2 regions of the Methylobacterium sp. 001424705 genome follow, and region 2 is predicted to be linked to the other one. Evidence: predicted binding sites of a transcription regulator. Region 2 holds the regulator's gene; the other holds the start of a gene.

Region 1 (4,999 bases), on a different contig from region 2:
CCGCCTACAGCTACGGCGAAGGCGGTGCGGGGAAAGAAAAAGGCCGCCTGACGCGCCTGCTGCTGTCCCGACCATTAGGCCGCCGATGGCTGTGCCGCGGATGAAAAAAGGGGCCGCCTCGCGGCGACCCCCATTCCGATAAGGTGCAGTTCGGACGCCTTAGAAGTCCATGCCGCCCATACCGCCGCCGCCCGGCATCGCCGGGGCGCCGCTGTCCTTCTTCGGAGCATCGGCGATCATGGCTTCGGTGGTGACGAGGAGGCCGGCGATGGAGGCGGCGTCCTGCAGGGCGGTGCGCACGACCTTGGCCGGGTCGACGATGCCGGCCTGGATCATGTCGACGTACTCTTCGGTCTGGGCGTTGAAGCCGAAGGTGATCGAGGACGTGTTGTCGGTGATCTTGCCGACCACGATCGAGCCCTCGACGCCGGAATTCGCGGCGATCTGGCGGATCGGAGCCTCGAGGGCCTTCAGCACGATCTTGATGCCGGCCTGGACGTCCGGGTTGTCGCTCTTGAGAGCACGGACGGCCTCACGGGCACGGAGGAGGGCGGTGCCGCCGCCGGGGACGATGCCCTCTTCCACCGCAGCGCGGGTGGCGTTGAGCGCGTCGTCGACGCGGTCCTTCTTCTCCTTGACCTCGACCTCGGTCGCGCCGCCGACGCGGATGACCGCGACGCCGCCGGCGAGCTTGGCCAGACGCTCCTGGAGCTTCTCACGGTCGTAGTCCGAGGTGGTCTCCTCGATCTGCGCCTTGATCTGGCCGACGCGCGCTTCGATATCCGCCTTCTCGCCGAGACCGTCGATGATCGTGGTGGTCTCCTTCTCGATGCGGATGCGCTTGGCGCGGCCGAGCATCGGGAGGGTGACGTTCTCGAGCTTGATGCCGAGATCCTCGGCGATCATCTGACCCTGGGTCAGGATCGCGATGTCCTCGAGCATGGCCTTGCGGCGATCGCCGAAGCCCGGAGCCTTGACGGCCGCGACCTTCAGGCCGCCGCGCAGCTTGTTGACAACGAGCGTAGCGAGCGCCTCGCCCTCGATGTCCTCGGCGATGATGACGAGCGGCTTGCCGGTCTGCACCACGGCCTCGAGAACCGGCAGCATCGCCTGAAGCGAAGACAGCTTCTTCTCGTGGATGAGGATGTAGGGGTCCTCGAGCTCGGCGACCATCTTCTCCGCATTCGTAATGAAGTACGGGGAGAGGTAGCCGCGGTCGAACTGCATGCCCTCGACGACGTCGAGTTCGGTCTCGGCCGTCTTGGCTTCCTCGACGGTGATGACACCCTCGTTGCCGACCTTCTGCATGGCGTGGGCGATCATCTCGCCGATTTCCTTGTCGCCGTTGGCCGAGATGGTGCCGACCTGGGCAACTTCCTCGGACGAGGCGACCTTCTTGGCGCGGCTCGTGATGTCCTTCACGGCGGCGGTGGTAGCGAGGTCGATGCCGCGCTTCAGGTCCATCGGGTTCATGCCGGCGGCGACGTACTTGGCGCCTTCGCGGACGATGGCCTGCGCCAGAACGGTGGCCGTGGTGGTGCCGTCACCCGCGATGTCGTTGGTCTTCGAGGCCACTTCGCGCACCATCTGGGCGCCCATGTTCTCGAACTTGTCGGCGAGCTCGATCTCCTTGGCGACGGTGACGCCGTCCTTGGTGATGCGCGGGGCGCCGAAGGACTTCTCGATGACGACGTTGCGGCCCTTGGGGCCGAGCGTGACCTTCACCGCGTCGGCGAGGATGTCGACGCCACGGAGCATCTTCTCGCGGGCGTCGGAGGCGAAGCGGACTTCTTTCGCTGCCATGTCAGATCCTTGTCAGTGATGGGCCCCGAGGCGCCGGACGGCACCCTCGAAGGGCTCGTGAACGGGAGGAGAACCGAAACCCGACTTAGGCGACGACGCCCATGATGTCGGATTCCTTCATGATCAGGAGGTCCTGACCGTCGATCTTGACCTCGGTGCCGGACCACTTGCCGAACAGGACGCGGTCGCCGGCCTTGACGTCGAGCGGGTTCACCCGGCCGGCCTCATCGCGGGCGCCGGGACCGACGGCGACGATCTCGCCCTCTTGCGGCTTCTCCTTGGCGGTATCCGGGATGATGATGCCGCCCTTGGTCTTCTCTTCGCCTTCGATGCGGCGGACGACGACACGGTCGTGCAGCGGACGGAACTTCATGAGCTGCCCTCTTGCTTCAAATTCGTGGATGGCGTTGATGCGGCGCGGCAGCGCGCTCAACCCAGGCCGTTAGCACTCGCCTTGGGTGAGTGCTAACGATGGCGTCGAGTTAGGCGCGGAAGCCGTTCGAGTCAAGACTGTCGCAGGCTCCGACGACGATCCGGCGACAGGATCATCCCCCGATCCCACAAGCCGCCGGAAAGTCCTTCGCGGATGATCAAGCTTCATGGTCCGCAGGGCGCGGTCGAGCCCGAGGCACAGGCGCCCGCGACAGCCTATCCGTCGGAGGTCGTATGGATCGATCTCGATGATCCGAGCGCCGAGGAGGCCGAACGGGTCGAGGCCTGCACCGGCATCCGGGTCCCTTCGCGCAAGGCCCTCAGCGAGGTGGAGAATTCGAGCCGCCTGAGGCGTTTGAAGACCGGGTTCTCACTCTCAACCCCGATGGTCACCTTCGACAAGCTCGATACGCAGTTGAAGCCGTTGGGCTTCGTGCTGACCCGGGACCGCCTCGTCACCGTGCGCTTCCACGAATTGCGGGCTTTCGCGGAGGTCAAGAAGCGCATCGACACCGGCGATGGGCCGGGCACCACCTCCACCGAGATCTTCCTTCTCCTGATAGAGGAGCTCGTCGACAGCCTCGCCGATGCCCTCGAGGACATGGGCGCCGACCTCGACGAGTTGTCCACGCGGATCTTCGATTTCGACGTCCGCAGCGGTGCGCCTGCCGGGGACACCAAGCTGCGCAACCACACGCCGCGCCGGCGCGACCTGGCGCTGCGCCGAATCCTGCGCGGCATCGGACGCCGCGGGAAGACCCTCGGTAAGGTCCGGTCGAGCCTCCTCGGCCTGGAGCGGATCGTGCCCTTCGTGGCCAACGAGTGCGAGCATATCCTCGGCGAGGAACAGGTGCCGCGCTTCGAGGCCGTGCGGCGCGACATTGCCTCCCTCGACGAGTTCGAGATCCGGCTCTCCGAGAACGTCCAGTTCCTTCTCGACGCGACCCTCGGCTTGATCAGCATCGAGCAGAACAACACCTTCCGCGTTCTCACCGTGGCATCGGTGGTCGGCATTCCGCCGACCCTGATCGCTTCGATGTACGGAATGAACTTCAAGCACATGCCCGAACTCGAATGGGCCTACGGCTATCCCTACGGCCTCGCGCTCATCCTCGTAAGCGCCATCATTCCGATCGTTTTCTTCCGCATCCGGGGTTGGTTGTAACCGGTTAATGGACTGTCAGGCCTCCTGCGCTAGAGCTGTGCGCGGCGATGCCCCGTCCAGCCGGCCTCCGAGGATGACCCGTCGCGCCATGGCCGTGATCGCTGCCTTCGTCCTCAATGCCGGCCTGAACTTCGTCCTCGGCCTCCTCATCGCCAAGCTGCTGGGACCAGCGGAGTTCGGTCTGTTCGCTCTGGCGACCGCCGGTGCGATCGTGGCCAACACCGTCCTGTTCGAGTGGCTGCGTCTGTCCGCGACACGATTCTATTCAGCCCGGGTCCGCATCGACGAGCCCTGGATCCGGCAGGGTTTGGACCGGGCCTACATGGCCCTCACGCTCAGTCTCTTCGTGGCGGCCTTGATCTGCGCGGGACTGGGTTTCACGCTCGAGCCCAACGCGGGAAGCCGCCTGGCGATCACAGCGGGCGCCGCGGTCGCCGCATTGGGCATCGGCGTGTTCGATTATCACGCAGCGCTCGCCCGGGCGCGCTTCGACGGCCGGCTGTACTTCAATCTCGTCGCGGTGAAGAACGGCCTCGCCTTCGTGCTGATGGCGGGTGCCGCCTGGTTCTTCCCCCAACCCGTCTGGGTTCTGACGGCGGCCGGGATCAGCCAAGCCTTCGCGATCCTGCTGCTGTATCGACCGCTGCGCGATCCGATCGTTCCACGCGTACGGCTGAAGCTGCGGGAAGCCTGGCGGCTCTTCGTCGCCTACGGCCTACCCCTCATCGCGGCCAACGCGATCTACCAGCTGCTGCCGTTCCTCAATCGGGGCAGCATCGCGTCCCATGCGGGCCTCGCCGAGGCGGGCTACTTCGCCCTCGCCGCCGATGTCACCACTCGGAGCATCGGCACCCTCGGGACCGCCCTCGATCTGCTGCTCTTCCAGCTCGCGGTCCGGGTCGAGGAGGAACAGGGGCGTGCCGCGGCCGAGCGCCAGGTCGGGCTCAATATCGGCGTGGTGGTTGCGCTGCTTCTGCCCTGCGCGGTCGGGTTCTGGGCCGTGCTCCCGGCCCTCGAGGCGCTGGTGGTGCCGGAGGCCTACCGCGGCCCCTTCGCCGCTTATGCGGGGCTGATGGTTCCGGGCTTCTTCTGCCTCGCGATGACCAACTTCGCCCTCAATCCGATCTTCCAGATTCGTCGGCGCACGCGCCCGGTCATCGCCGCCGCTCTGGTTGGGCTCGCCCTCAACGGGCTCGGGCTGTGGCTCCTGCCGTCCCGGTACGGTCCCGAGGGCGTCGCGATCGCACAGACCGCCGGCCTCGGGGCCGCCACCCTCATCCTGGCCTGGCGTGCGCTCACGGGACCCCAGCGCCTGCACCTGCCCTGGTGGGAAATCCTGGCTGCCAGCATCGCCTCCCTCGCCATGGCGCTCTGCCTGTTACCCCTGCGCCATATCGAGCCGACACGGGCGCTGCTGCTTTCCGTGCCTCTCGGCGTGGCGATCTACGGTGCGCTCGTCTGGCTCTTCGACATCGCGGGCCTGCGCGGTCACGTGGCGGCGCGGTTGACCCGTTCACCACCCGAGACCGCACCGGCCGAATAGCCGTTCCTGACCGGATGCCATCGGCGTGAACCTCCTCTAAGGTGGCTCCACAGGAA
Region 2 (4,999 bases):
CGTAGAGGGCACGCGCGGCATCGTCGTCCGGCGGCACCAGCTTGCCGGCGGCGGCGAGGCCGTAGAACGGCGTGCCCGGTTCGATGGTGAGCTGGTAGAGCGACAGGTGCTCCGCCGCCCGGGCGATGGCACCTTCGAGTTCGGCCCGCCACGCGGCCGGGCCCTGGTCGGGCCGGGCATAGATCAGGTCGAAGGAGTAGCGCTCGAAATGCGCCGCCGCGACCCGCACCGCCGCCATGGCCTCGGCTGCGCTGTGCAGGCGGCCGAGTTGCTTCAGGGCGGCGTCGTCCATGGCCTGGACGCCGAGGGAGACGCGGTTGACCCCGGCGGTGCGGTAGCCGCGGAAGCGCTCCGCTTCGACGCTGGTGGGATTGGCTTCCAGGGTGATCTCGACGTCGGGCGTCACGGTCCAGGCGCCGCCGATGGCGTCGAGCAGGCCCGCCACGGTGGCGGGCTGCATCAGGGAGGGCGTGCCGCCGCCGAGGAAGACGCTCGACACCGTCCGTCCGGGCGTGCGCGCCGCCACATGGGCGATCTCGGCCCGGAAGGCATCCAGGAAGCGGCCCTCGTCCACGGGCGCGTGGCGCACGTGGCTGTTGAAGTCGCAATACGGGCACTTCGCGGCGCAGAAGGGCCAGTGGACATAGACCCCGAACCCCGCATCGCGGGTCGGGTGGTCCGGGCCTGTCGGTTCGGTCATGACGCGGATGTGCGCGCGGGACCGCCGTTTGGCAATCCCGCGGCCGGTCTCAAGGGCGCCGCAGGCAGTTTACGGACGCCGCAGGCAGGTCTGGGCCAGGAGCACGAAGGCGCGGGCGCGATGCGACAGGGCGTTGCCGGTCTGCCAGTCGACGCCGTGCTTCTCCGCGGAGGAGATCTCCCCGAAGGTGCGGTGGTCGCCGTCGGGCTGGAACATCGGGTCGTAGCCGAACCCGCTCGCGCCGCGCGGCGGCACGAGTTCGCCGAAGACCCGGCCCTCGAAGGTCTCGGTGTGGCCGTCCGGCCAGGCGATCACCAGGGCGGAGACGAAGTGCGCCCGCCGGGTGGTGGCGCCGCGCTTGTCGAGTTCGGCTGCGATGCGGGCCATGGCGGCCGAAAAATCCTTCGACGGACCGGCCCAGCGCGCCGAGAACAGTCCCGGTGCTCCATCGAGCGCGTTGACGCAGAGCCCGGAATCATCGGCGAAGGCCGGCAGCCCCGAGGCCGTCGCGGCGGCCAGCGCCTTGATGGCGGCGTTCTCGGCGAACATCGTGCCGGTCTCGTCGGGTTCCGGCAGGCCGAGTTCGCCGGCCGAGACCGCCTCGACCCCGAAGGGCGCCAGCAATTCGCGCATCTCCACGAGCTTGCCGGCATTGTGGGTCGCGATGACGACGCGGCCCGTGAGGATGCGATGCCCGCTCATGCGGCGGCTCCCGGCGCGATGGCCTGCTTCTGGAGGGCGACGAGGGACTGGATGCCGCCCTTGGCGAGGCGCATCAGCTCGAACAGTTCCTCCTCGGAGAACGGCTTGCCCTCGGCGGTGCCCTGCACCTCGACGAGGCCGCCGGTGCCCGTGATGACGAAATTGGCGTCGGTCTCGGCGCCCGAATCCTCGGCGTAGTCGAGGTCGAGGACGGGCTTGCCCTTGTAGATGCCGCAGGAGACCGCCGCCACGTGGTCGCGCAGGGGGTCGACCGAGATGATCGAGCGGCCGCGCATCCAGGTGAAGCAGTCGTGCAGGGCGATCCAGGCCCCGGTGATCGCCGCGGTGCGGGTGCCGCCGTCGGCCTGGATCACGTCGCAATCGACGGTGATCTGGCGCTCGCCGATCGCCGGCAGGTTGGTGACGGCGCGGAGCGACCGGCCGATCAGGCGCTGGATCTCCTGGGTCCGGCCGGAGGGCTTGCCCGAATTGACCTCGCGCCGGGTGCGCTCGTGGGTGGCGCGCGGCAGCATGGCGTATTCGGCCGTCACCCAGCCCTTGCCGGAGCCCCGCAGCCAGCCGGGGCCGCGCTCCTCCAGCGAGGCCGTGCAGAGCACCTTGGTGTCGCCGAAGCTGACGAGGCAGGACCCCTCGGCATGGCGGGAGACGGCGCGCTCCAGGGTGACCGTGCGCAGTTCGTCGTTCGCGCGCTTCGAGGGCCGCATGCCGCTCTCCTTACCGGTGTCGATGGAGTGCGGCTTTACGGTTCCGGCCCCCGCCCGGCAAGCGAGGTCGGGCGGATTGCCGGCGCCGCCTGTGAGCCCGAGGTGCGGAACGCCTACCGCGGCCAAGCGGTTTCTCGTATTCTCCCTGCGTCCGCCAGGGGCGACGGTGGACGGCATTGTGTAAAGCACGGGAGACCGTCACACTCTCCGCCTCAGGAATGGAATGTGACCGAGCCCGCCCGCCCCTTCTCCACATCGCAGCAGATGCAGGTTCTCAGCGCGCTGAACGAACGCTCGCGTGAAATCTTCCGGCAGATCGTCGAGAGCTATCTGACGACCGGCGAGCCGGTCGGCTCGCGTAACCTCGCGCGCATCCTGCCCATGGCCCTGTCGCCGGCTTCGATCCGGAACGTCATGGCGGATCTCGAGCATTCCGGGCTGATCTTCGCACCCCACGCCTCGGCCGGCCGTCTGCCCACGGAGCAGGGCCTGCGCTTCTTCGTCGATGCGATGCTGGAGCTCGGCGATGTCGGGCGTGAAGAGCAGGAGCGGATCGAGGCGCAGATGCGCGCGGCCGCCTCGGGCCATACCTTCGATTCCGCCCTGGCCGAGGCCTCGATGCTGCTCTCAGGGATCTCCCGTGGGGCCGGCGTGGTGCTCACCACCAAGACCAACGTCCACCTGAAGCATATCGAGTTCGTCCGCCTCGATCCGACCCGGGCGCTGGTCGTCCTGGTCTCCGACGACGGCTCGGTGGAGAACCGCCTCCTCGACCTGCCGGCGGGCCTGCCGGCGGGGGCTCTCCAGGAGGCCTCGAACTACCTGAACGCCCGGCTCCAGGGCCGGACCCTGGGGACGCTCCGCGCCGAGATCGAGTCGGGCCGGCAAGCGATGAAGCGCGAACTTGACGTGATCACCGAGCGCCTCGTGGATGCCGGCCTCGCCGTCAGCGTCGGCCCCTCGGATGCCCGGCAGCTCATCGTGCGCGGTCAGGCCAATCTCCTGGACGACCTGCGGGCCGCCGAGGATCTCGACCGCATCCGCCTGCTGTTCAACGACCTCGAGACCCAGAAGGACGTGATCGAACTCCTGTCCCGGGCCGAGGGCGGCGAGGGCGTGCGCATCTTCATCGGCTCGGAGAACAAGCTCTTCTCGCTCTCAGGCTCCTCGATGATCGCGGCTCCGTTCCGCGACGGGTCGCAGAAGATCGTCGGCGTGGTGGGGGTCATCGGCCCGACGCGCCTGAACTATGCCCGCATCGTGCCGATGGTCGACTACACCGCACGGGTGGTCTCCGGCCTCCTCGACCGCAAGCGCTGAGCGGAAAACGCGAAGGGGCGGAGCCTGAAGCCCCGCCCCCGACGCGGTTCCGATCGCTCGGGTCAGCCGCGGATCACGTCGACGATCTCATAGGTGTCGGGATCGACGATGACGATGTCGTCGTCCACCAGCACGTAGCGGTAATCCTCGTATTCCGGCGCGATCCGGACGATGTCCGGCGGCAGGTCGTAGAGGGTGTAGCTGCGGGCGATAGCCGTGCCGACGGTGAGCGCGAAGGCGCCGGCGGCGAGGCGTGGGATGCCCCGGCGGAACACGCTCTGGCGGAACTCGGTGCGCTGCGGCGCCCCCAGGCGGCCATAGGCGCCGCGGACGGCGCCGCGATCGCCACGGTCGCCGCGACCACCCCGGCCCTCGCGCTCGACGCGGCCGTCGCGACCGCCGCGCTCATCGCGGTCGGCCCGTCCACCGCGCTCCTCGCGGCCGTCGCGATCAGCCTTGCCGCCCCGATCGCCCTTGCCGTCGCGGTCCGCCTTGCCGTCGCGATCTCCCTTGCCGTCCCGGTCGCCCCGGCCGTCTCGTGCCGCGGCGCCACCGTCTTCGCGGCCGCCGCGCTCTCCGGCCGCCTGACCCGGACGACCGTCCTGCCGCCCTGCGCCACCCTCGGCGCCACGGCCACCGGCCTCGCCGCGCTGGGCCCCACCGGCCGGACCGGCCCCGGTCTCCGCACCGCCGGCTTCGCCGCCCCGCATGCCGGCGCCACCGCCCGCACCGCCACCGGCGCCACCGCGCATTCCGCCGGCACCACCCGCACCCGGACCCGCGCCACCGGCACCGCCGCCCGCGCCCATGCCGGCGCCGCCACCCCCGGCACCGCCTGCGCCGCCCCCGGCACCGCCTGCCCCGCCACCAGCGCCGCCGCCCGGCCCGCCCTGCGCGAACGCGCTCGCTGCGCCGATCACCAGGGCCGCCGCCGTCACCGTGCTCCGAAAGAGCTTGCTCATGGGATCGTTTCCACTCTCGTTGTTGTCGGACGCCGCTCGACGTCGATGCCGTCCGCAACGAGGATCTTCGAGAAACCGTTCCCGGATTTCTTGCGCTGATCTTGCTGCTGATCGCGATCAGCCTATTGACTCGGTACAGCCAAGCTCAGGAGCACGTCTTCCACAGCGTGGTTTCATCGTCATCTTGGCCGTGTCCGACAACCCGCTGATCGCCCTTTGGAAATCGCGTTCGAGGCGATAACGTCCCCGTCAAGCAAGCCGCGGAACGGCATTGTTCAGATCACAGGGATGAGACGTATGACAGGTGGGGCCGGGACCATTCCGACCAAGGCGGAGGACGCCGCCGACAACCGACGCCGGATCAAGGCGATCGTCGCCTCCTCGTCGGGCAATCTCGTCGAATGGTTCGATTTCTACTGCTACGCGTTCTTCGCGCTCTACTTCGCACCGGTGTTCTTTCCCGCCGGCGACAGCACCAGTCAGCTCCTGCAATCGGCCGCCGTGTTCGCGGTGGGCTTCTTCATGCGCCCGATCGGCGGCTGGCTGTTCGGCCGCATCGCCGACCGCCTCGGCCGCAAGACCTCGATGCT

What was found. Region 2 encodes HrcA, which represses chaperone genes, less so after heat shock. Its sites were predicted from a motif close to GTTAGCACTCNCNNNNNGNGAGTGCTAAC; they were not measured.
Region 1: a site for HrcA is predicted at 2,245-2,273, ahead of groES (co-chaperone GroES). Genes of this name have one in related genera too.

Annotation. Positions count from the first base shown of each region.
Region 1 is NZ_JCBANU010000001.1:307,994-312,992, reverse strand. It holds gene groL (chaperonin GroEL) at 160-1,803, opposite strand; gene groES (co-chaperone GroES) at 1,889-2,176, opposite strand; gene AC6EUL_RS01460 (magnesium transporter CorA family protein) at 2,390-3,400, shown strand; gene AC6EUL_RS01455 (lipopolysaccharide biosynthesis protein) at 3,489-4,943, shown strand.
Region 2 is NZ_JCBANU010000012.1:54,874-59,872, reverse strand. It holds gene hemW (radical SAM family heme chaperone HemW) at 1-700, opposite strand, end outside; gene rdgB (RdgB/HAM1 family non-canonical purine NTP pyrophosphatase) at 770-1,402, opposite strand; gene rph (ribonuclease PH) at 1,399-2,127, opposite strand; gene hrcA (heat-inducible transcriptional repressor HrcA) at 2,392-3,447, shown strand; gene AC6EUL_RS11125 (DUF1236 domain-containing protein) at 3,510-4,409, opposite strand; gene AC6EUL_RS11120 (MFS family transporter) at 4,707-4,999, shown strand, end outside.